Regions from separate parts of the Ensifer sp. Root558 genome, predicted to be linked through region 1. Evidence: predicted binding sites of a transcription regulator. Region 1 holds the regulator's gene; each other region holds the start of a gene.
The links. The regulator PhoB, encoded in region 1, activates phosphate uptake and scavenging genes when phosphate is short. The targets are predictions, from matches to a motif close to TGTCATNNANCTGTCAT.
Positions count from the first base shown of each region.

Region 1 (7,723 bases):
TGACCTCGAGTTCACCTCGCCGCAGACGCTGGTGGCCTTCGCACTGGGCATCACGCTCTTCGTCATCACGCTCGGCCTCAACATTTACGCGCTCTACATCGTGCGCAAATACCGGGAACAGTACGAATGACCGACATCGCTTCCCCGACCGTCCGGATCTCCGCCCGTCCCGCATCCGCCAAGCGCGATATCGGCATCAAGCGTCGCTATGCTGCCGAACGCCGGTTCCGCTTCTACGGCATGGCCGCGATCAGCACCGGTCTCTTCTTCCTGGCATTGCTGTTGTGGACCGTCTTTTCCAACGGCTACACCGCATTCCAGCAGACGACGATTACGCTGCCGATCGAATTCACCGAAAAGGTCATCGACCCCAAAGGCGAACGCGCGACCGACGGCAAGGTGCTGATGACCGCCAACTATCCGCTGTTGGTGCGCGACGCGCTCGTCAAGCAGCTCGGCATCGACGCCACCAAGCGGCCGCAGGTCAAGCAGGCGACCGACATGGTTTCCGCGAGCTCCCGCACGCTCCTGCGCGACATGGTCGCCGCGGACCCGTCGATCATCGGCAAGACGGTTCCCGTCACGCTGCTGGCCGAGGCCAACATCGACTCCGCCTTCAAGGGCCAGATCGATCTCTCGGTCGATGAGGGCAAGCGCAAGGTCAAGGACCAGCAGGTCACCTGGATGAACGAGCTGGCGAGCGCCGGCATCCTGAAGAAGAGCTTCAACACCGGCATCTTCACCTTTGGCGCCTCCAGCCGTCCCGAAGCGGCAGGCGTCGGCGTCGCGGCCCTCGGTTCGCTCTACATGATGCTGATCGTGCTGGTGCTGTCGCTTCCGATCGGCGTCGCCGCCTCGATCTACCTCGAGGAGTTTGCGCCGAAGAACCGGCTGACCGACCTGATCGAGGTCAACATCAACAACCTCGCGGCCGTTCCGTCGATCGTCTACGGCCTCCTGGGTCTCGCCGTCTTCATCAACTTCGCCGGCATGCCGCGCTCGGCAGCCGTCGTCGGTGGCTTCGTGCTGACGTTGATGACCCTGCCGACGATCATCATCGCCACCCGTGCGGCGTTGAAGGCGGTCCCGCCGTCGATCCGCTCGGCGGCCCTCGGTCTCGGTGCGTCGAAGATGCAGACCATCTTCCACCACGTGCTGCCGCTGGCGATGCCGGGCATCCTGACCGGCACCATCATCGGTCTTGCCCACGCGCTTGGTGAAACCGCGCCGCTGCTCCTGATCGGCATGGTCGCCTTCGTCGTCGATTTTCCCGGTTCGCCTATGGAACCGTCGACGGCACTGCCGGTGCAGATCTACATGTGGGCCAACGAGGCGGAACGCGCCTTCGTCGAGCGCACCTCCGGCGCAATCATCATTCTTCTCATCTTCCTGGTCGTCATGAACCTTGGAGCCATTCTGTTGCGACGTCGCTTTGAGCGCCGCTGGTAGTGAGGTAATTACTATGAACATCATGTCAGAAGCAGCAGTCGAGAAGGCTCTGGATCAGAAAATGAACACCGTGCCCTACAAGATGATCGGCAAGGATGTGTCGGTCTATTACGGCGAGAAGCGTGCGCTTTTCGACGTCAACCTCAACATCCGCGAGAACACGGTCACGGCGCTGATCGGTCCTTCGGGTTGCGGCAAGTCGACCTTCCTGCGCACGCTGAACCGCATGAACGACACGATCGAGAACTGCCGCGTCACCGGCAAGATCACGCTCGACGAGGACGACATCTACGACCCGACGATCGACGTCGTCGAACTGCGCGCCCGCGTCGGCATGGTCTTCCAGAAGCCGAACCCGTTCCCGAAGTCGATCTACGACAACGTCGCCTACGGCCCGCGGATTCACGGACTTGCCCGCACCAAGGCCGACTTTGACGAGGTGGTCGAGACCAGCCTGCAGAAGGCCGGTCTGTGGAACGAGGTAAAGGATCGTCTGCAGGAGCCCGGCACCGGCCTTTCCGGTGGTCAGCAGCAGCGTCTCTGCATCGCGCGTGCCGTCGCCGTGAGCCCGGAAGTCATCCTCATGGACGAGCCGTGCTCGGCTCTCGATCCGATCGCGACGGCCAAGGTCGAGGAACTGATCCACGAGCTGCGCACGAACTTCACGATCGTCATCGTGACCCACTCGATGCAGCAGGCCGCCCGCGTTTCGCAGCGCACCGCCATGTTCCACCTCGGCAATCTCGTCGAGGAGAACGACACCGACAAGATGTTCACCAATCCGGATGACCAGCGCACCCAGGATTACATCATGGGCCGCTTCGGCTGAGGCCGCATAAGGCTGCAACAGTAACTGCAAAGCGCCCGTAAGGATCGACGATCATGTCCATGCATATCATGTCCGCCTATGACGAAGAACTGAAGTACCTGACGCGCCGCATCTCGGAGATGGGCGGCCTCGCCGAACAGATGGTCGCCGAGTCCGTTCGCGCGCTGGTCAACTCCGATCTGGCTCTCGCACAGAAGGTGATCTCGGACGACACCGTCCTCGACGACGCCGAGCGCCAGATCGGTGAGAAGGCGATCGTCACGATCGCCAAGCGTCAGCCGGTCGCCGCCGACCTGCGTGAGATCATGGGGTCGATCCGCATCGCCTCCGATCTGGAACGCGTCGGCGACCTCGGCAAGAACACCGCCAAGCGCGTGATCGCGGTCGCCGGCTCCGGCATTCCGCGCAAGCTCGCCCGTGGCCTCGAGCATCTGGCAGAGCTCGCTCTCGTCCAGCTCAAGGAAGTGCTCGACGTCTACGCCTCGCGCTCGCCGGAAAAGGCCAACAGCATCCGCGAGCGTGACGAAGAGATCGACGCGATCTACACCTCGCTGTTCCGTGAGCTCTTGACCTACATGATGGAAGATCCGCGCAACATCACGCCCTGCACGCATCTTCTGTTCTGCGCCAAGAACATCGAGCGCATCGGCGACCACGCGACCAATATCGCTGAGACGATCTATTACATGGCGACGGGTGCTCAGCCGGAAGGCGAGCGTCCGAAGGATGACACCACGTCGACGCTGGGCTCGGTCAACGACTGAGCGCCAAGCGCGCCGTAAGCATGCATGCCCTTTGAAATCTGATCCGGTCGCGGCTTCGGTCGCGGCCCCGAATTCCTGTATCTGAAGCATGCGGTTTTCGCCCCGCCTTTGAAAACGGCGGATGTGCTCCAGATTTAGAGTGTCTGAGCGCCGGCCGGGCCGATGAGCCCAAAGGCCGCCCGCGGTAAGGAGACGTTACCTGATGTTGCCAAAAATCGCCGTAGTCGAAGACGAAGAGGCGCTGAGCGTTCTGCTGCGTTACAATCTGGAAGCCGAGGGCTTCGACGTCGATACGATCCTGCGGGGCGACGAGGCGGAGATCCGGCTTCAGGAGCGGCTGCCCGACCTGCTTATCCTCGACTGGATGCTGCCCGGTGTTTCCGGCATTGAACTTTGCCGTCGGCTGCGCCAGCGTCCGGAGACCGAACGTCTGCCGATCATCATGCTGACGGCGCGAGGCGAGGAAAGCGAGCGCGTCCGGGGTCTGGCGACGGGTGCCGACGACTACGTGGTCAAGCCCTTCTCGACGCCGGAGCTGATGGCGCGCGTCAAGGCGATGCTGCGCCGGGCAAAGCCCGAGGTGCTCTCGACGCTGCTTCGCTGCGGCGACATCGAACTCGACCGCGAGACCCACCGCGTTCATCGCCGCAGCCGCGAAGTGCGCCTCGGCCCGACCGAGTTCCGTCTTCTGGAGTTCCTCATGTCCTCGCCGGGCCGCGTCTTCTCTCGCTCGCAGCTTCTGGATGGCGTCTGGGGGCATGACATCTATGTCGACGAGCGCACCGTCGACGTGCATGTCGGTCGTCTGCGCAAGGCTCTGAACTTCTCGAACATGCCCGACGTCATCCGCACCGTTCGCGGCGCCGGCTATTCGCTCGAAAGCTGAGCGGTCTGAAAGTCGCCAACAAAAAAAGGGGCCGATCGGCCCCTTCCTTTATCAATGCGGTCCAGCTTCTTAGCGAGCCCTGCGGCGCTCCCCCGACGGCTGGTAGGCCAGCCGAGCATGGAAGGTGCAGTAAGGCGAGGCTTCCGGGGAATCGTTGCCGCAGAAGTGAAACTCTTCCTTCAGCGGGTCGCCGATCGGCCACTTGCAGGTGCGCTCGGTGAGCTGGGTCAGCTCGAGGCGGCGCGACATCGGCACGACAACGTCGGTGCGGGTGCTGAAATCCTGCTCGGCAACGAGATCGACTTCGATTTCTTCCTTGAGAACGACAGCGCCGGCCGCGCGTGCAACCGGGCGGGTCGAAACGCGCGAAGCGTAGTTCGGTGCGCGCGGTGCCGAAGTCGGGCGCTTCGGACGGGCTGCCGTCGTGGTGCTGCCGCCGGCCTTGGCGCGACCTGGCAGGCTCAGGCGGTGAACCTTGCCGATGACAGCGTTACGGCTGACGCCGCCGAGCTGTGCCGCGATCTGGCTTGCGCTCAGGCCCTCGGACCAAAGCTTCTTCAGTTTCTCCACCCGCTCGTCAGTCCAGTTCATTTCTGCACTCTCCGTTCTCAGCGTTGGGGATGGCAGAATCCCTCACCGCACCCCGGCTAAACCCCGGGGTTGCAAACGCGATAACTCTTTTGGTGACTAGGTCCGCCGCATGCGTCTAGTAATTGAATGTTAACGTACTGACCGCTGGACTCTGTGGCAAGAGTCCCGGGAATCAGGCCGAATCGATTTCGTAGTTTTCCCCAACTTGCTCGGCCAGCGTTGCATTTTTGCAAGCCCTCCCGGACGATTTTTCTGCTGCCAGGAATCGACCCTTGATGTTGCGCTGCAAGGCTTGGTTTTGTTGACATTGCAGCGCGAAATGGGAATAGTGCCTGCGCCGCCGAAAGGCGGCATTTTTGATTTTTATCGGCCCGCGTGAGGCGCGGGATCGATGTCGATCTGGAGTGAAGGAGAGCCTCGCATGACTGCAACCACGCCGCTTTATGATACCTACATGCGCGCGCCGTTGCGTTTCGAGCGAGGAGAGGGCGCCTGGCTGATCGCCGAAGACGGCACGCGTTATCTCGATTTCGGTGCCGGCGTTGCCGTGAACTCGCTCGGCCACGCGCACCCGCACCTGGTCGAAGCGCTGAAGGCGCAGGCCGACAAGGTCTGGCACCTGTCCAACCTTTATGAAATTGCGGGCCAGGAAAGCCTCGGCCGCCGGCTGACGGCGGTGACCTTTGCCGACAAGGTCTTCTTCACCAATTCGGGCGCGGAAGCGCTGGAATGCGCCATCAAGACGGCACGGCGTTACCACTTCTCCAAGGGCCACCCGGAGAAGTTCCACGTCATCACCTTCGAAGGCGCCTTCCACGGCCGCACGATCGCGACGATCGCCGCCGGTGGTCAGCAGAAATACATCGAAGGTTTCGGGCCGAAGGCGCCGGGCTTCTACCAGGTTCCGTTCGGCGACATCGCCGCGGTCAAGAATGCGATCACCGAGGAAACCGCAGCGATCCTGATCGAGCCGATCCAGGGCGAGGGCGGCATCCGTCCGGCGACCAAGGAATTCATGCAGGAACTGCGCGCGCTCTGCGACGAGTTCGGCCTGCTTTTGATCCTCGACGAGGTCCAGACCGGCGTCGGCCGTACCGGCAAGCTGTTTGCCCATGAATGGGCGGATATCCGTCCGGATATCATGGCGGTCGCCAAGGGTATCGGCGGTGGCTTCCCGTTCGGCGCCTGCCTCGCGACTGAGGAAGCCGCATCTGGTATGGTGGCGGGCACGCATGGCTCCACATATGGCGGCAACCCGCTGGCCATGGCCGTCGGCAACGCCGTGCTCGACGTCGTTCTGGCCGACGGATTCCTGACGCATGTGCGCGATGTCGCGCTGGTCTTCCGCCAGGGCCTTGCGTCGCTCAAGGACCGCTTCCCTGATGTCATCGAGGACATCCGCGGTGACGGTTTGATGCTGGGCATCAAGGTGAAGGGCCCTTCGGCCGATCTGCTGAAGGAAATCCGCGCCGAAAAGCTCCTGGCCGTGCCGGCGGGCGAAAATGTGCTGCGTCTGCTGCCGCCGCTGACCGTGACGGCGGAAGAGGCGCGCGAGGGGCTCGCACGTATCGAACGCGCCGCCGAGGCGGTTCGCAAGGCAAGCGGCAACGCCGCGGCCTGAAGGTAGCGACCCAGGGACGACTAAGGCGTTAGAATGACCTTCGTGCGGGCACGTCGATAGCGTGCCGCACCAGGGACCGATTTTTCAGACAGGAACCGAGTACGATGGCAGGCACCAGACATTTTCTCGATCTTTCGGCCATGACGGCCGCCGACCTCCGGACGATCATCGACGATGCGCGCGTCCGAAAGGCGGCGACCAAGGCCGGAACTGCCGAGAAGCCGCTCGCCGGCAAGATGCTGGCGATGATCTTCGAAAAGCCCTCCACCCGCACCCGCGTTTCCTTCGATGTCGGCATGCGCCAGCTCGGCGGCGAAACCCTGTTTCTGTCAGGCACCGAAATGCAGCTCGGCCGCGCCGAGACGATCGGCGACACGGCCAAGGTGCTCTCGCGTTACGTCGACGCCATCATGATCCGCACCACCGACCATCGCCGCCTTCTGGAACTGGCCGAGCATGCGACGGTCCCGGTCATCAACGGCCTGACCGACGATACGCACCCCTGCCAGATCATGGCCGATATCCTGACCTTCGAGGAGCATCGCGGTCCGGTAAAGGGCAAGACGATTGCCTGGACCGGCGACGGCAATAACGTGCTGCATTCGCTGATCGAAGGTTCTGCCCGCTTCGGATACCGCATGAACATGGCCGTGCCGCTCGGGTCCGAGCCGCAGGACAAGTTCCTGAACTGGGCGCGCAACAATGGCGGCGAGGTCCTTTTGTGTCATGACGCCGAACAGGCCGTCGCCGACGCCAATTGCGTCGTGACCGACACCTGGATCTCGATGAACCAGGAACATCGCGCCCGCGGGCACAACGTCTTCCAGCCCTACCAGGTCAATGAAGCGCTGATGAAGCGTGCGGCCTCCGATGCGCTGTTCATGCACTGCCTGCCGGCGCACCGCGGCGAAGAGGTCACCGACGAGGTCATCGACGGCCCGCAGTCGGTGGTCTTCGACGAGGCGGAAAACCGGCTGCACGCACAGAAGTCGGTCATTGCCTGGTGCATGGGGCTCGTCTGAGCCGGCTGCCCGGTCGCGCGCGACGGCGGCGAAGAGGCTTCCGTGCGCTCCGCCGAGCGTGCGCCATATAGGGCGTGTTCACCGCACTTGACATTGTCCACGTGCGACACGATTTAGGCGGCATACGGGCGCTCCTGAAAGTAGTGAGCGCGCAACCGTCGAGGTGGTGCGTTGCTATGGCGGCGGCACATACCTGGTGGACAATCCGTTTATCGCGGGATCAACTGAGACAGCGAGCACGTTGCGCGGGGATAGCAATATCTCTGGTGCAGCTTGGTGGCTGAAGGCAAGGAGCAAGACATGACTGACATGACGCCAGGGCTTGGTGAGTTCGACTTTGCCGGTGACGATCACGTCGTGCCTTTCCAGGTGGAAGGCCTCGACGTGCGCGGCCGCGCCGTGCAGCTCGGCCCCATGCTGGACGCAATCCTCGAGCGCCACAACTATCCGCTTCCGGTCGCGCGCCTGGTTGCTGAAACCGTCGTACTCACCGTGTTGCTCGGGACCTCGCTGAAGTTTGAAGGCAAGCTGATCGTCCAGACCCAGGGCGATGGCCCTGTC
Region 1 is NZ_LMGC01000012.1:455,515-463,237, forward strand. It holds gene pstC (phosphate ABC transporter permease subunit PstC) at 1-130, shown strand, start outside; gene pstA (phosphate ABC transporter permease PstA) at 127-1,449, shown strand; gene pstB (phosphate ABC transporter ATP-binding protein PstB) at 1,463-2,278, shown strand; gene phoU (phosphate signaling complex protein PhoU) at 2,329-3,042, shown strand; gene phoB (phosphate regulon transcriptional regulator PhoB) at 3,245-3,928, shown strand; gene ASD63_RS15580 (GcrA family cell cycle regulator) at 3,998-4,519, opposite strand; gene ASD63_RS15585 (aspartate aminotransferase family protein) at 4,941-6,140, shown strand; gene argF (ornithine carbamoyltransferase) at 6,245-7,162, shown strand; gene ASD63_RS15595 (Hsp33 family molecular chaperone) at 7,463-7,723, shown strand, end outside.

Region 2 (7,723 bases), on a different contig from region 1:
ACGGCGGCGATTGCCGGCGTCAACTCGCTGTCGCAGTCGATCACAGCGACGATCGCATCGCAGGGTCAGGAACTGCTCGCCGGCGATATTCGCTTCGAGCTTAACAATCGTGTCGCAACGACCGAAGAGCGCGCCTATCTCGATGGTCTTGGGACCGTTGCGGTTTCCGCTGGCCTGAGATCTATGGCGCGGCTGCCCGACGGTTCCAATCAAGCCCTGGTGGAACTGAAGGCCGTCGATGCGGCCTATCCGCTCTATGGCACGCTGGAAAGCCAACCCGACAGGCCGCTGCACGACCTCATCGCACGCGACGGCGATGTCTTCGGTGCGGTCGTGGCGCCTCTGCTGCTCGACCGCCTGGACGTTAAGGTCGGAGACGAAATCCTTCTCGGCAACGCCCGTGTCCGGATCGCCGGCACGATCACGCGCGAGCCGGATGCGCTTTCCGACGGCTTCGGCTTCGCGCCCCGCCTGATGGTCTCGGACGAAGCCCTGGCGGCGACGGGACTGGTGCAGACCGGAAGCCTCGTCGAGCACACATACAAGGTGAAGCTCGCCGATCCGGCAGGGGTTGCGGCCGTTCGCACCGAGGCGGAGAAAAGCCAGCCGGCAGCCGGCTGGTCGATCCGCACCAGCGGCAACGCAGCACCGGCGCTGACGGCCAACATCACGCGTTTCTCGCAGTTCCTGACGCTTGTCGGCCTGACGGCGCTCATCGTCGGCGGCGTCGGCGTCGCCAATGCGGTGCGCGCCTATCTCGATGCCAAGCGCAGCGTGATCGCGACCTTCAAATGCCTGGGCGCCCCCGCCGCCTTGGTGGCGATGATCTATCTCGCACAGATCCTGATGATCGCCTTGATCGGCATCGTTATCGGGCTCGTGCTCGGAGCTCTGATCCCCTTTGTCGCGGCGCAGTTTTTGGCCGACCTGTTGCCGATTTCGACCGCCTTCCATCTCTATCCGGGCGCGCTCGGGCTTGCCGCCCTGTTCGGCGTGCTGACGGCGCTGACCTTCGCCATCCTGCCGCTCGGACGGGCGCGCGCCATTCCTGCGACCGCACTCTTCCGCCAGCAGGGTTTCGATCCCTCGGGTTTTCCGGCCTGGCCCTATCTGCTCGGCGCCGTCGCGTGTCTTGCCGCACTCGCCGGCCTGGCGATCTTTACGGCTTACGACCGCTATATTTCGCTCGTCTTCCTCGGCGCGATTGCCTTCGCCTTCATCGTGCTCAGGGCCGTTGCGCTCGCGATCGCCTGGCTCGCGCGCCGCAGCCCGCGGGTCAATTCGCCGGCTCTCAGACTGGCGATCGGCAACATTCACCGTCCGGGTGCGCTGACCTCCTCGGTGGTGCTGTCGCTTGGGCTCGGTCTGGCGCTTCTGGTGACGCTGGCGCTGATCGACGGCAATCTGCGCCGCGAACTCACCGGAAGCATGGCGGAGCGAGCGCCGAATTTCTTCTTCGTCGATATCCAGGGCAGTGAGATTGAAGGTTTCCGCTCGGTGCTGAACCAGGCGATCCCGAAGGGCAAGGTCATCGAGGTGCCGATGCTGCGCGGCCGCATCACCGCCTTCAACGGTGAGGACGTGAACAGCCGCAACGTGCCGCCTGCAGGCCAATGGGTGCTGCGCGGCGACCGCGGTATCACCTACGCCAAGAACAAGCCGGAGAATTCGACGCTGTCCGAAGGCGCCTGGTGGCCGGCCGACTACAGCGGCGAACCCCTGGTTTCCTTCTCGTCCGAGGAGGCCGGCGAACTCGGCCTGAAGATCGGCGATACGGTCACCGTCAATGTGCTCGGCCGCAACATCACCGCCAAGATTGCCAACTTCCGCAATGTCGAGTGGGAATCGCTGTCGATCAACTTCGTCATGGTGTTCTCGCCGAACACCTTTGCCGGCGCGCCGCATGCCTGGCTGGCGACTGTGATCGATCCGTCGGCGACGCCGGAAGAGGAGGCGGCGGTCCTGAAGGCCGTCACCAATGCCTATCCGACGATCACCAGCGTACGGGTGAAGGACGCTCTCGACATTGTGAATGGGCTGCTCGGTCAGCTGGCAACGGCGATCCGGGCGGCCGCGGCCGTGGCGCTCGTCGCCTCCGTGCTGGTGCTGGCCGGCGCGCTTGCGGCCGGCAACCGGGCGCGCGTCCATGATGCGGTGGTCCTGAAGACGCTGGGGGCAACGCGGGTGACGCTGATCAAGGCGTTCAGCTACGAATACGCGATCCTCGGTCTTGCAACCGCAGTTTTTGCGCTGTTTGCCGGCGGTATCGCCGCCTGGTTCGTCGTCAACCGCATCATGACGCTGCCGTCGAGCTTCCTGCCCGACGTGGCGATCGTGACGGTTGTGGCAGCGCTGGTGATGACGGTCGGCATCGGACTTGCCGGTACATGGCGCATTCTCGGGCAGAAGGCGGCGCCGGTCCTGCGCGAACTTTGACCGGGCCGAGTTAACCGTAAATCCCTATTGCGCCGGTCTGAATCGGTCCGGTGCAACGGAATCCGGGAGTGCCGGGTCTTGTGTGCAGCGGGTTTCGGCATCATATTTGTCCACAGGCATGCTGGAGCTCCGCAGCGGCGCCTGGGCGTGGAAGCTCATCTTCCAGGGCGATATTCGCCGCCCGACACCGTAACTTCCACCGGAGCTTGAATGAGGAAACAATGGCTGATCTGAGAAATTACCAAACCCGAATGTCGCCCGCCGGCGCTCAGGCGGGTGCCGTGATTGACGAAGGCCTTCGCGCATACATGCTGAAGGTCTACAACCTGATGGCGCTTGGTCTGGCGATCACTGGCGTCGCGGCCTACCTGGCCTTCCAAATGGCGTTTTCGGATGGCCAGCTGACTGCCTTTGGTGCTGCGATCTATACGAGCCCGCTGAAGTGGGTGGTGATGCTGGCGCCGCTGGCGCTCGTGTTCTTCATGAGCTTCCGCATCAATAGCATGAGCGTTTCTGCCGCGCAGACGACGTTCTGGATCTATGCGGCCCTGATGGGCCTGTCGCTGTCGTCGATCTTCCTGATCTACACCGGCCAGAGCATCGTTCAGACGTTCTTCGTGACGGCCGCCTCGTTCGGCGCCCTGTCGCTTTACGGCTACACCACGAAGAAGGACCTGTCCGGCATGGGCTCGTTCCTGATCATGGGTCTGTTCGGCGTCATCATCGCGTCGATCGTCAACATCTTCCTCGCCTCTTCGGCGCTCGCCTTCGCGATCAGCGTGATCGGCGTGCTGATCTTCGCTGGCCTCACCGCCTACGACACGCAGAAGATCAAGGAAATGTACTACGAAGCCGATGACAGCACCGTTGCCGGCCGCAAGGCGATCATGGGCGCGCTGACGCTCTATCTCGACTTCATCAACCTGTTCATGTTCTTGCTCCAGTTCATGGGCAACCGGAACAACTAAGTCTGAACAGCAGACGGAAAAGGCGGCTTCGGCCGCCTTTTTTGTTTGCTGAAGCAGCTTGAAAGCGTCCGGGCTCCGTGGGAGTGAAAGGACGACGAAACCTTGGGATCAAAGTCTTTAGCCATGTCCCTGACCCTGCGCGACGCCACCCTGGCCGATCTTCCCGTCATCACCGAGATCTATCGCGAATCCGTGTTGCACGGGGTTGCGACCTACGAGATCAACCCGCCATCCGAAAAGGAGATGCGGGCGCGGTTCGAAACGATCATCGGCAGCGGCTACCCGTACATGGTTGCGGTAGACGCGGGCGGGACGATCATCGGCTATGCCTACGCATCCGGCTTCCGCACGCGCACGGCCTATCGCTTCCTGGTCGAGGATTCCATCTACCTGGCGCCGGAAGCGCGCGGCAAGGGTGCCGGCAAGGCGCTGCTGGTCGAACTCGTCCGGCGTTGCACGGAACTCGGCTTCCGCCAGATGGTCGCGGTGATCGGCGGTGCCCATCCGGCCTCGATCGCCGTGCACCGGTCGCTCGGCTTCGAACTCCAGGGCACGATGAAAGCGACCGGCTTCAAGCATGGCCGCTGGCTCGACACGACGATCATGCAGCTCGCGCTCGGCGAGGGCCAGGCGACCGACCCGCCGGAAGACGTCTATCCGGACACCCTCTACCAGTGACCATCGCTTGCTGAAAAATGTCAGTCGGCGAAGCGCCTCGCAGCGCGCCGTAGGCAGGTCGTGCCGTTGCTGCCCGTGACGTCGGCGTGCGTCTCCTGATGGCACCCTTTCCCGCTGGTCAGGTTTCCACCAGCCTCAGCACCTTGTCGAATACCTTGAGCACCTGGGCGAGCTCGTGACCGCGCTTCAGGATCGTGCCGTGAATGTTCAGCACGCTATAGGCGCCCTGTTTCGCGGCCAGTTTCGGGTTCTTCTCGATCCGGTAGAGCGGCATTTCGCCCGAACGCTTGAACACTGAGAAGACCGCGCGGTCCCTCAGGTGGTCGATCGCGTAGTCCCGCCACTCGCCTTCGCCGACCATACGGCCGTAGACCCACAGGATCTGATCCAATTCGCGGCGATGGAAAGTGATGGGGGGAGCGTTCTTGGCGTTCTTGTATTCGTGAAGATCGACGACCACTTCGGAAGTGGTCTCGCGCTGATGGCGCGCCTCGCCTTGCGGCAAATCCGGCTCATCGGTCATCGGCAATCCGGCCTTCTGTTGTGACAGAACGATTACAGTGTGCCTGACACGAGCCGAAAAGCAAGCTGGAAGCCATGGGACGATGAGGTCATTTCTTGCCTCTGCCCCATTTCAGTCAAACCGGCGCCCCAATTCATCGCAAAACTCGCGGGCGCTGACGGACAGAGTCGTTGCCACCGTATGTCCGGTCAGATCGTCATGCTGCGGGAGTTCACCGAACGCAGTTATGGCCGGTTCGGTCCGGTAACTTCGAACCCTCAGCCCCAGCCCCTCGATGCTGCCGGGCCGAACCAACCCCTTGCGCTTCGCCGTCCCTACAATTTGCCCTGAGGGCCGGCGAGCACGGCCGCAGCGCCGATGATGGCACCCGGCGTTTCCTTGTCCTTCATCGATTGCAGCAGGATCGCGCAGCCGCTGTTTCCCGGGCGCTCGGTCAGCACCGTCGCCGGCAGCGTGAAGGACGCGGGCTGGCCGTCCCACATGCCGATCGTCTGTATGTCACGCACCGCATGCCAATAGGGGACTTCCTTGCCGCTGTTCTCCCCCTTCTCCATCTTCACGATCTTGGCGCGGTCGAAATAGACGACGACGACATTGGCCTTGCCGATGCCGCTACCGATGGTGATCTGGATTTCTTCGCCGAGGATCTTGGCGCCGACGGGAACGGCAAGCCCTTTGCCTTCCGCCTTCATCGTTTCCAGCCGCGTCTTGATTGCCTGCAAGTTGCCGCCGTTCAAGTGGTCGCGGCCGTTCAGGATTGCCTGGGGCGTGTAGACGCCGTTGCGCCCGAGCATGCGCGCATAGGCATATTGCCGCTCGGTGTTTTCCTTCGATGCCAGCGTGTCGGCCCAGCCGAGATAGTTCCAGTAGTCGACGTGATAGGCGAGCGCCACCACATCGCCTTCGTCGACCAGCGACTTCAGCGCCGCATCCGCCGGCGGACAGGACGAACAGCCCTGGCTGGTGAACAGTTCGACAACGCCCTTGACCGCCTGTTTCTCCTGCGCCCCGGCAGGGGCACCGGCGGCTGCGAGCAGCCCGAAAGCCAGTGCAACAGGGCGAATGAAAGAACGGTCTGCGGATGTCATGGCGTCACTTCGTTACCGGCCAGCGGCCTACTCCTTGTGGGGGAGTTCACTACATACGACGCCCCTGCATCAACGGGAAGTCACGTTGGAGTGAGGTGGCAAGTGAGCGCGATCCAGCACCCGATCGCTGGCCGGTGCACCTCAAAGAAAGAGCCGGGGCGCCTTTCGGCGTCCCGGCTCCAGAGCCTTGTATGCGCTCGCGCGATTAAGCGGCGAGGTCGCGCAGAACCGTCTGCAGGATGCCACCGTTGTTGACGTAGGTCACTTCATCCAGCGTATCGATACGGCAGACGAGCGGCACATCTTTCACGCTGCCGTCGCCGTAGGTTACCTTGGCAACGCGCTTTTCGCGCGGCTGGACATTGGCGAGGTTTTCGATCGTGACGATCTCATCGCCCTTGAGGCCCAGCGATTCCCAGGTCGTGCCTTCCTCGAAGACGAAGGGAATGACGCCCATGCCGACGAGGTTCGAGCGGTGGATACGCTCGAAGGACTGCGCGATGACGGCCTTGACGCCGAGCAGGTTGGTGCCCTTGGCAGCCCAGTCGCGCGACGAACCGTTGCCGTATTCGACGCCGGCGAAGATGACGAGCGGAACGCCCTCTTCCTTGTACTGCATGGCGGCGTCGTAAATCGACATCTCTTCCTTGGACGGATAGTGGATGGTGTAGCCACCTTCCTTGCCGTTCGGGCCGAGCATGTGGTTGCGGATGCGGATGTTGGCAAACGTGCCGCGCATCATCACCTCATGGTTGCCACGACGCGTGCCGTACTGGTTGAAGTCGGCAACGCCGACGCCGTGACCGATGAGGTAGGCACCGGCCGGCGAGGCCGCCTTGATCGAACCGGCCGGCGAGATGTGGTCGGTGGTGATCTTGTCGCCGAAGAGACCAAGCACGCGGGCGCCCTTGATGTCGGAGATGCCCGAACCGGACTTGCCCATGCCGACGAAGTAGGGCGGGTTCTGCACGTAGGTCGAACCGTCGTCCCAGGCATAGGTCTGGCCCGGAGGAACCTGAACGGCCTGCCAGTTTTCGTCGCCCTTGAACACGTCGGCGTACTTGGTCGCGTAAAGTTCGCGGGTGACGTACTTGAAGATGAACTCCTGGATTTCCTTGGAGGTCGGCCAGATGTCCTTGAGGAAGACCGGCTTGCCGTCCTGGTCTTCGCCGAGCGGCTCGTTGGTCAGGTCCTTCTGGACGGAACCTGCAAGCGCGTAGGCGACGACGAGCGGCGGCGAAGCGAGGTAGTTCGCCTGGACGTCCGGCGAGATGCGGCCTTCGAAGTTACGGTTGCCCGAGAGAACGCCGGCGGCGATCAGGCCCTTGTCGTTGATCGTCTTCGAGATCGGCGCCGGCAGCGGGCCGGAGTTGCCGATGCAGGTCGTGCAGCCGAAGCCGACGAGGTTGAAGCCGAGCGCGTCGAGGTCCTTCTGCAGGCCGGACTTGGCGAGGTATTCGCCGACGACCTGCGATCCCGGTGCGAGCGAGGTCTTGACCCACGGCTTGGACTTCAGGCCCTTGGCAACCGCGTTGCGGGCGAGCAGGCCGGCAGCGATCAGGACCGACGGGTTGGAGGTGTTGGTGCAGGACGTGATCGCAGCGATGGCAACGTCGCCATGGCCGAGATCGAAATCGGTACCTTCGACGGCATAGCGGTTCGAAAGCTGGCCCGGCTTCTTGTAGTCGCCTTCAAGCGAGGTTGCGAAGCCCGATGCGATGCTTTCGAGCGGGATGCGACCTTCCGGACGCTTCGGGCCAGCCATGGCCGGAACGACGTCGCCGAGGTCGAGTTCGAGGGTGTCGGTGAAGACGAGCTCGGAACCGTCACCGTCACGCCACATGCCCTGAGCCTTGGAATAGGCTTCGACCAGCGCGATGCGCTGCTCTTCACGGCCGGACATGGTGAGGTAGTTGATGGTTTCGCTGTCGACCGGGAAGAAGCCGCAGGTGGCGCCGTATTCCGGACCCATGTTGCCGATGGTGGCGCGGTCGGCGAGCGTCATGTTGTCGAGGCCCGGGCCGAAGAAT
Region 2 is NZ_LMGC01000033.1:248,488-256,210, forward strand. It holds gene ASD63_RS25120 (ABC transporter permease) at 1-2,436, shown strand, start outside; gene ASD63_RS25125 (Bax inhibitor-1/YccA family protein) at 2,658-3,404, shown strand; gene ASD63_RS25130 (GNAT family N-acetyltransferase) at 3,528-4,082, shown strand; gene ASD63_RS25135 (DUF2794 domain-containing protein) at 4,201-4,605, opposite strand; gene ASD63_RS25140 (thioredoxin family protein) at 4,920-5,693, opposite strand; gene acnA (aconitate hydratase AcnA) at 5,899-7,723, opposite strand, start outside.
Region 2: a site for PhoB is predicted at 4,626-4,642, ahead of ASD63_RS25135 (DUF2794 domain-containing protein). Genes of this name have one in related genera too.

Region 3 (7,723 bases), on a different contig from region 1:
AACACATCCGTCACCGTGACGATGTGGCTGATGCCGGAAGCAAGGCCCAGCTCGCCGACGCCGCACATCAGTTCGGCGGCCGCGACCGTCACCTGGTTCGAGGCGCGGTCCTGCGAGATCTCGGGCTCGATGCAGAAGCGGCTGGATTCCCAGACCGAAGCGCTGCGGATTTCCGGATTATCGCCAAGCAGGATCGGGAAGGTATCGTCCAGCATGTTTGGGCCGAGTGTCGGCAGGAGGCGAAGCGCGCCGCGCAGCCGGCCGGTATCGGGCGCATAGGACAGGACGTAGAGCGGGTTTGCCTGGTCGTAGTTGTCGATTTCCCAGTCGCCTTCGGTCTGCACGTCCCATTTCAGGAAGTCGTGGAAGACGCGCTTGCGCAACCGGAACATGTCGTCGACGGCCGCCGGGTGTTGTGCGCGGGTCTTTCCGTTCAGGATCCTGATCATCGTTTTCTCCATCCGAGTTTGGGGATGGGGCGATGCTGTCAGGCTCGCGGCGGTTGCGTAACTGTCGCTAGCGACAGTTCAAATGCGCGATATTTGCCACTAGATTTCGAGGGGTTTCGGTGGAGGCGTATTGTCGGGTGTCAAACGGAGGGTATCAGAGCGTGTCGTACGGCCTGTGCCACAGCCTGAGTGTTGGAAACGACATTCAGCTTGCGTCGCGCATTGGTCATGAAGAAGCGCACGGTGCGCTCGGAAATGCCGAGGATCGTGGCGATTTCCCAATAGCTCTTGCCGGCGGCGGCCCAGGTCAGGACCTCGGTCTCGCGGCCGGTCAACCGCATCTCTCGGGTCGAAATGCTGCCGGCCATGGCGCCGTGCTCCAGCATGGCGGCATGGAAGAGATTGGCGGCCAGCTGGAAATCGCGCAGGTGATGGCGGCGATAGGTCGTCCATTCGCCGGCTGTCATGTTGACGTTGATTGCGAGCAACGCCATGCGCCCGGCGGGCGAGGGCAATGGCAAGGCGACGCCCTCAGTGGATATGCCGATTTCCTGGGCTGCCTGGAACAACGGTTCGCATTCCGGGAAGCGATGCCGTGCCATCGTCCATTCCACCGGCCGCACGCCGCCAAGCGCCAGCTTCAGGATCGGATCGATCCGGTGAAGGCTGCGGGCATGGTAGATCTCGGCAGCGTAGGCGCCGAAGGTGTGATGCAGCCGGCAAACCTTGAGCTCGTCCGCATAGGGCTCCGCTTCGAGATAGAGAAGATGGGCAATGCGGAAGGTTCGACGCATCAATGTGAAGAAATGAGCGGGCTCGACACAGCCGCCACATTCCAGGATTTCCAGCATGTCGAGGACAGCCTGCTGCTCAGTCATGCCACAACACCGAATCTCGTCCGAGGCCCCAGCATGGTTAGAGGTTCACCTTTTGTCCAGCGCAAACTTTCCCGATTGGTGTGTAATACCAATTGTGCACGCCTTGATTGTAGTCGTCGATCGGCCGCGTGACAGGGGCTGATTCGCGGGTGATCTGCAAAACCAGCGATGCCGCGCCTGAAGCAGGCGCGACATCCGGATACGGTTTTGCCGGCGCCGGCATGGCGCCCGAATGCAGCGAAGACCGGTGGCGATCTCCGCGTTGCCATCTCAACCCGGATGGCTGGCTTCGACCACCGCCAGAGCCGCCATGTTGACGACGCCGCGTGAGGTGACGGACGGCGACAGGATATGGGCGGGAAGCGCCGAGCCGAGCAGGATCGGGCCGACATGCAGGCTGTCGGTCATGGTCTTGACGACACCGAGCGTGATGTTGGCGGCATCGAGATTGGGGAAGACCAGCAGGTTGGCTTCGCTCGACAGGCTGCTGTCCGGCATGACGCGCTGGCGCAACGCTTCCGAGATCGCCGCATCGCCGTGCATTTCGCCGTCGACCTCGAGATCGGGCGCGAGTTCCCGCACGAGCTGCAGCGCCGTGCGCATCTTGGTGGCGCTCTCCGAATCACGCGAACCGAAGTTCGAATGCGAGACGAGGGCGGCGCGCGGGGTGATGCCGAAGCGGCGGATTTCCTGTGCCGCCATGACCGTCGTCTGGGCGATCTCTTCGGCGCTCGGGCAGTAGCTCACATAGGTGTCGGTGAAGAAAGTTGCGCCGCGCTGCGAGATCAGCAGGCTCAAGGCCGAGAAATCGAGCACGCCGTCGCGCTTGCCGATGATCTGCGATACGTCGCGCAGGTGCTTGCTGTAGCGCCCTTCGACGCCGCAGATCAACGCATCGGCTTCGCCGCGCTTGACCGAGAGCGCGCCGATGACGGTCGTGTTGGTGCGCACGATCGTGCGGGCGGCTTCCGGGATGACGCCGAGACGGCCGACGAGGGCAAAATAGTCCTCGACATAGTCGCGGTAGCGCGGATCGCCTTCGGGGTTGACCACCTCGAAATCGACATCCGGACGGATGCGCAGGCCATAGCGACGCAGGCGCGTCTCGATGATCTGCGGACGGCCGATCAGGATCGGGCGGGCCGTGCCTTCTTCGAGCAACACCTGGGCGGCGCGCAGCACGCGTTCGTCTTCGCCTTCGGCAAAGATAACCCGGTTCTTCTGGGCGTTCTTGGCGGCGGCAAAGACGGGCTTCATGATGAAGCCCGAGCGGAAGACGAAGCGGTTCAGCTTGTCGAGATAGGCGTCATAGTCCTGGATCGGACGGGTGGCGACGCCGCTTTCCTCGGCTGCCTTCGCAACCGCCGGCGCGATACGCAGGATAAGGCGCTGATCGAACGGCGAGGGGATCAGGTAGTCCGGGCCGAAGACCGGGGTCTCGCCGGAATAGGCGCGGGCGGCAACATCGGAAGGCTCTTCGCGGGCAAGACCGGCGATGGCGCGTACGGCCGCCATCTTCATTTCTTCGTTGATCGTGCTTGCGCCGCAGTCGAGCGCGCCGCGGAAGATATGCGGGAAGCAGAGAACGTTGTTGACCTGGTTCGGGAAGTCCGAGCGGCCGGTGCAGATCATCGCGTCCGGACGGGCTTGGCGGGCGGCTTCCGGCATGATTTCCGGCGTCGGATTGGCGAGCGCCATGATCAGCGGCTTTTCGGCCATCTGCGCCAGCAGTTCCGGCTTCAGGACGCCGGCGGCGGAAAGGCCGAGGAAGACGTCAGCGCCGCCGATGCTGTCGGCAAGCACGCGGTTGCTGCTATCCTGCTCGTAGACGGACTTCCATTCGTCCATCAGTACCTCGCGGCCCTTGTAGACGAGGCCTTCGAGGTCATGGACCCAGATGTTTTCGCGCTTGGCGCCGAGCGTCACGAGAAGGTTGAGACAGGCGAGTGCGGCGGCACCTGCGCCCGAGGTGACGATCTTGGCGGTCGCGATGTCCTTGCCGGCGAGTTCGAGGCCGTTGAGGATGGCGGCGGCGACGATGATCGCAGTTCCGTGCTGGTCGTCGTGGAAGACCGGGATCTGCATCTTTTCACGCAGGCGCCGCTCCACCTCGAAACATTCGGGCGCCTTGATGTCTTCAAGGTTGATGCCGCCGAAGGTCGGCTCGAGCGCCGAGATTACGTCGACCATGCGCTCGATGCTCGACGCGTCGATTTCGATGTCGAAGACGTCGATGCCGGCAAATTTCTTGAAGAGGACGGCCTTGCCCTCCATGACGGGCTTGGAAGCCAGCGGACCGATATTGCCGAGACCGAGGACGGCCGTGCCGTTGGAGATGACCGCGACCAGGTTGGCGCGCGCTGTGTAATCGGCGGCTGTTTCCGGATTGTCACGAATGGCGATGCAGGGGGCTGCAACCCCTGGCGAATAGGCAAGCGCCAGGTCGCGCTGGTTGCCGAGCGGCTTGGTGGGCTGGATTTCGAGCTTTCCCGGGCGTGGGTAACGGTGGAAGAAAAGGGCCTGCTGGTCGATGTCGCCGCTGGCCGGACCGGTATGGGATTTCGTCTTGTCGCCCGTATTCATGCTCTCACATTCCTCATTCGTGGTCGTGCCTTTTGGCATGAATTCGAAGCGAGGTACAGTTTTGCAGTGCTGATTTCAGCGGGGGGACCGGTGACGCAATGTTGATGTCATCTTCCTGAAACACGAGTCTGGTTTCACGAAGGCAGAAAGCATAACCTGAAGACGAGGCTCGCATGATGGCGGCGCAGCAAGACAACTCCGTACGAAAGCTCAGGACGTTGTTCATCTCGGACGTCCATCTCGGCTCGAAGGCCGCCAAGACCGACTACCTGCTCGACTTCCTGCGGCATCATGAAGCGGAGACGATCGTTCTGGTCGGCGACATCGTCGACGGCTGGCGGCTGAAGCGCAGCTGGTACTGGCCGCAGAACTGCAACGACGTGGTGCAAAAGCTCCTGCGCAAGGCGCGCAAGGGCGCCCGCATCGTTTACATCCCCGGCAATCACGATGAATTCCTGCGCGACTTTCCGGGCGTGCATTTCGGCGGCATCGAGGTGGCGCAACGCTACATGCACGAGGGGGCCGACGGCCGTAAATATCTCGTGCTGCACGGCGACGAATTCGACGTCGTCGTGCGCAACGCCCGCGTGCTCGCCTATCTCGGCGATTGGGCCTACGACACGGCGATCGCCATCAATATCGGGCTTGCTGCGGTCCGCCGACGTCTCGGCATGCCCTATTGGTCGTTCTCGTCCTGGGCGAAGCTCCAGGTCAAGCACGCCGTCAACTTCATCGGCGAGTTCCAGAAGGTGGTCGCCGAGGAGGCGCGCCGTCACGATGCGCAGGGCGTGATCTGTGGTCATATCCACCATGCTGTCATCGAGGAGATCGGCGACATCCGCTACATCAACACCGGCGACTGGGTGGAAAGCTGCACGGCGATTGCCGAGCACCACGACGGCACGATGGAACTGATCACCTGGCACCAGATGCGCGGTGGCGCCAGCGAAGGCGAAGCCTCTGGCGAAGCGGACAAACTGCTCGCCCAACTGCTGACCCAGCGCGCGGCCTGACCTTCGCGGCGCAGCGATATTCCTGTCGCGAAAACTAGGTTATGGCGAGGGGCGCCCGGCTCGTGCTAGAGATTGGGCACAGCCATCAGGTCAGACGATGATTCCCTTCCAAGCGCCCGCCTATGTGGGCCCTCCGCCGCGCCATTTTGCGCTTCGCATTGCTTTGCTCTTCTGTGCGCCGCTGATCGTCAACGGCTTCGCGATGCCATATTTCCCGATGTGGCTGAGCACGCTGTCGATGAGCGACTTCGAGATCGGCGTCGTTCTGGCGTTGCCGATGTTCGTGCGCGTCATCACGGCGCCGATCGCCGGCGTCATTGCCGATAGGCTCGGCGAGCGGGCGATCGTCCTGATCTGGTCCGGTTTCCTGTCGCTCGCAACGGCCGTGGTTCTGTTCTATTTCCGCGAATTCTGGCCGGTGCTCGTGATCTATACGCTGCAGTCGGCCGTCTATTCTCCCTATGTGCCGATCGTTGAGGCGATCGCGCTTTCAGGCGTGCGGCGCTGGGGCTTCGACTACGCCCATATGCGGCTCTGGGGCTCGGTCGCCTTCATCGGCGCGACGATGCTCGGCGGCTGGATGGTGGGCATCTTCGGCAGCGACATGGTGCTGCCGGCGATGGCGATCGGCTTCGGCCTGACGATCATCATGGCCTATGCCGCGCCACGAGTCGGCAAGCCGCGGCGGCCGTCACCGATCACGGCATTGACGGAGCCGCCGCCGAAGTCGCTGCGGCAGCTCGACCTGCAGTTGCTGCTGATCGGGGTGACGCTGGTCAACGCCAGCCACGCGATGCTCTTTGCCTTCTCGGCGATCTATTGGCAGCACATCGGCTACAGCGGCACCGAGATCGGCCTGCTCTGGAGCGCGGGCGTCGCGGCGGAAGTGACGATGTTCATCTTCGCCAAGGCGATCAGCCGCCGTTTCAGCGTCTGGGTGATGATCCTGTCCGGCTGCTTTCTCGCCGTGGTGCGCTGGATCATCTTCCCGATGGATATCGGCTTCAGCGGCTATTTCATCCTGCAGTGCTTCCACGCTTTCACCTATGCGATCATGCACACCGGCATGCAGCACAAGCTGGTCGAGCGGGTGGTGGAATCACAGGAAGCGTCGGCGCAGGGGCTCTACTTCTTCTATACCGGTATCTTCACCGCGATCTTCACGTTCCTGTCCGGCTATTTCTACGCCTGGTACGGGGTGAACGGCTTCTATTCAATGTCGGTCGTCGCCTTTGCCGGCTGCTGCTTTGCCGTCACCGCCTGGTATCTTCAACCCCAGAGGCGCGGCTCCGGCGGGAAGACAAGCGAGGCCTCGTAGCGCAGGCCGGGCTCGCGATCCTGCGCCAGCAGCAGCGGCCCGTCGAGATCGACGAAATCCGCGCCTTGCGCCACCAGGATCGCCGGCGCCATCGCGAGCGAACTGCCGACCATGCAGCCGACCATGACCTTGAGCCCGAGCGAGACCGCCTCATCGCGCATGCGCAGTGCCTCGGTCAGGCCGCCGGTCTTGTCGAGCTTGATGTTGACGGCGTCGTAACGCCCGACGAGAGCAGCGAGGTCGCCGGTCGCGTGCACGCTTTCATCAGCGCAGATCGGAACGGGACGGGCGATCGTTGCCAACGCCTCGTCGCGGCCGGCGGGAAGCGGCTGCTCGATCAGGTCGATCCGTTCCTCGGCGCAGATCGCAAAGTGATAGGCAAGCGTTTCGGGCGTCCAGCCCTCGTTGGCGTCGAGGATGATGCGGCTTTCCGGTGCGCCGGCGCGCACCGCACGGATGCGGGCAGCATCATCCGACGTGCCGACCTTGACCTTGAGGAGCGCGCGGTGGGCATATTTGGCGGCCTGCTCGCGCATCGCGTCGGGCTCGGCAAGCGAAAGCGTATAGGCCGTGGTCAATGCTTCCGGTGAAGAAATGCCGGCAAGAACATGGGCCGACTTGTTTTTCTGCTTTGCTTCCAGATCCCACAGCGCGCAATCGACGGCGTTGCGGGCAGCACCCGGCTTCATCGCGCGCTGCAGATCGGCGCGGCTGAGCCCGGCCTCGATGTGGTGGCGGATGGCGGCGATTTCGGCGAGCACCGTGTCGATCGTCTCGCCGTAGCGGCCGTAGGGAACGCATTCGCCGGAGCCCGTATGGACACCGTCTCCGATGCGGCAAGTGACGACGCTTGCCGTCGTCTTGGAGCCGCGCGAGATCGTAAACGTGCCCGCAATCGGGAAATGTTCCACGGTGGCATCGAGGGAAAGTGACATGAAAGCGTCTCCGGCAGGTAATCTGTTGGCCCGGCGTCATAGCGCCGCAACGTTCGGGTGACAGCAAAGGTGCGAGCCGTTATGACGGTGGAAGGATTTACGAATCTTTACACAGTCGTTGCCTCCGGTCGGACGCGCAACAGACGTGGTAACACTTTAGGTCTGCTGCACAATCTTGTCCTCAAATCTATCGAGATTGGACGAGTTTTGCAGAGGCAAATCGGGATAACAGAAGACACGTGTCGCAAGCCGCCCGCAAGATGACCGCCGATGTCGCGCTGTCCGAGAGTGGCGGCGGGCGAAGCTATGTCTTTACCGGCACCTGGCGGCACGAGACGGCCGAAGCGATGGCGGCAAAGCTCGACGGCCTTGCGCGCAAGGGCGACGGGGCCGCGCAGTTCGATCTGTCCGGCGTGACGGCGATGGATACCGCAGGCGCCTGGATCATCCGCCGCTTCATGACCCGTGTCGTCGGCCCGTCGCGCGACAACGTTCATTTCGCCGAAGGCGGACAGCGCTATGTCGAGCTGATCGACGCCCTGCCGGC
Region 3 is NZ_LMGC01000001.1:763,837-771,559, forward strand. It holds gene ASD63_RS03795 (acyl-homoserine-lactone synthase) at 1-449, opposite strand, end outside; gene ASD63_RS03800 (LuxR family transcriptional regulator) at 590-1,327, opposite strand; gene ASD63_RS03805 (NADP-dependent malic enzyme) at 1,598-3,910, opposite strand; gene ASD63_RS03810 (UDP-2,3-diacylglucosamine diphosphatase) at 4,084-4,923, shown strand; gene ASD63_RS03815 (MFS transporter) at 5,021-6,241, shown strand; gene dgcA (N-acetyl-D-Glu racemase DgcA) at 6,193-7,176, opposite strand; gene ASD63_RS03825 (ABC transporter permease) at 7,416-7,723, shown strand, end outside.
Region 3: a site for PhoB is predicted at 4,016-4,032, ahead of ASD63_RS03810 (UDP-2,3-diacylglucosamine diphosphatase). Genes of this name have one in related genera too.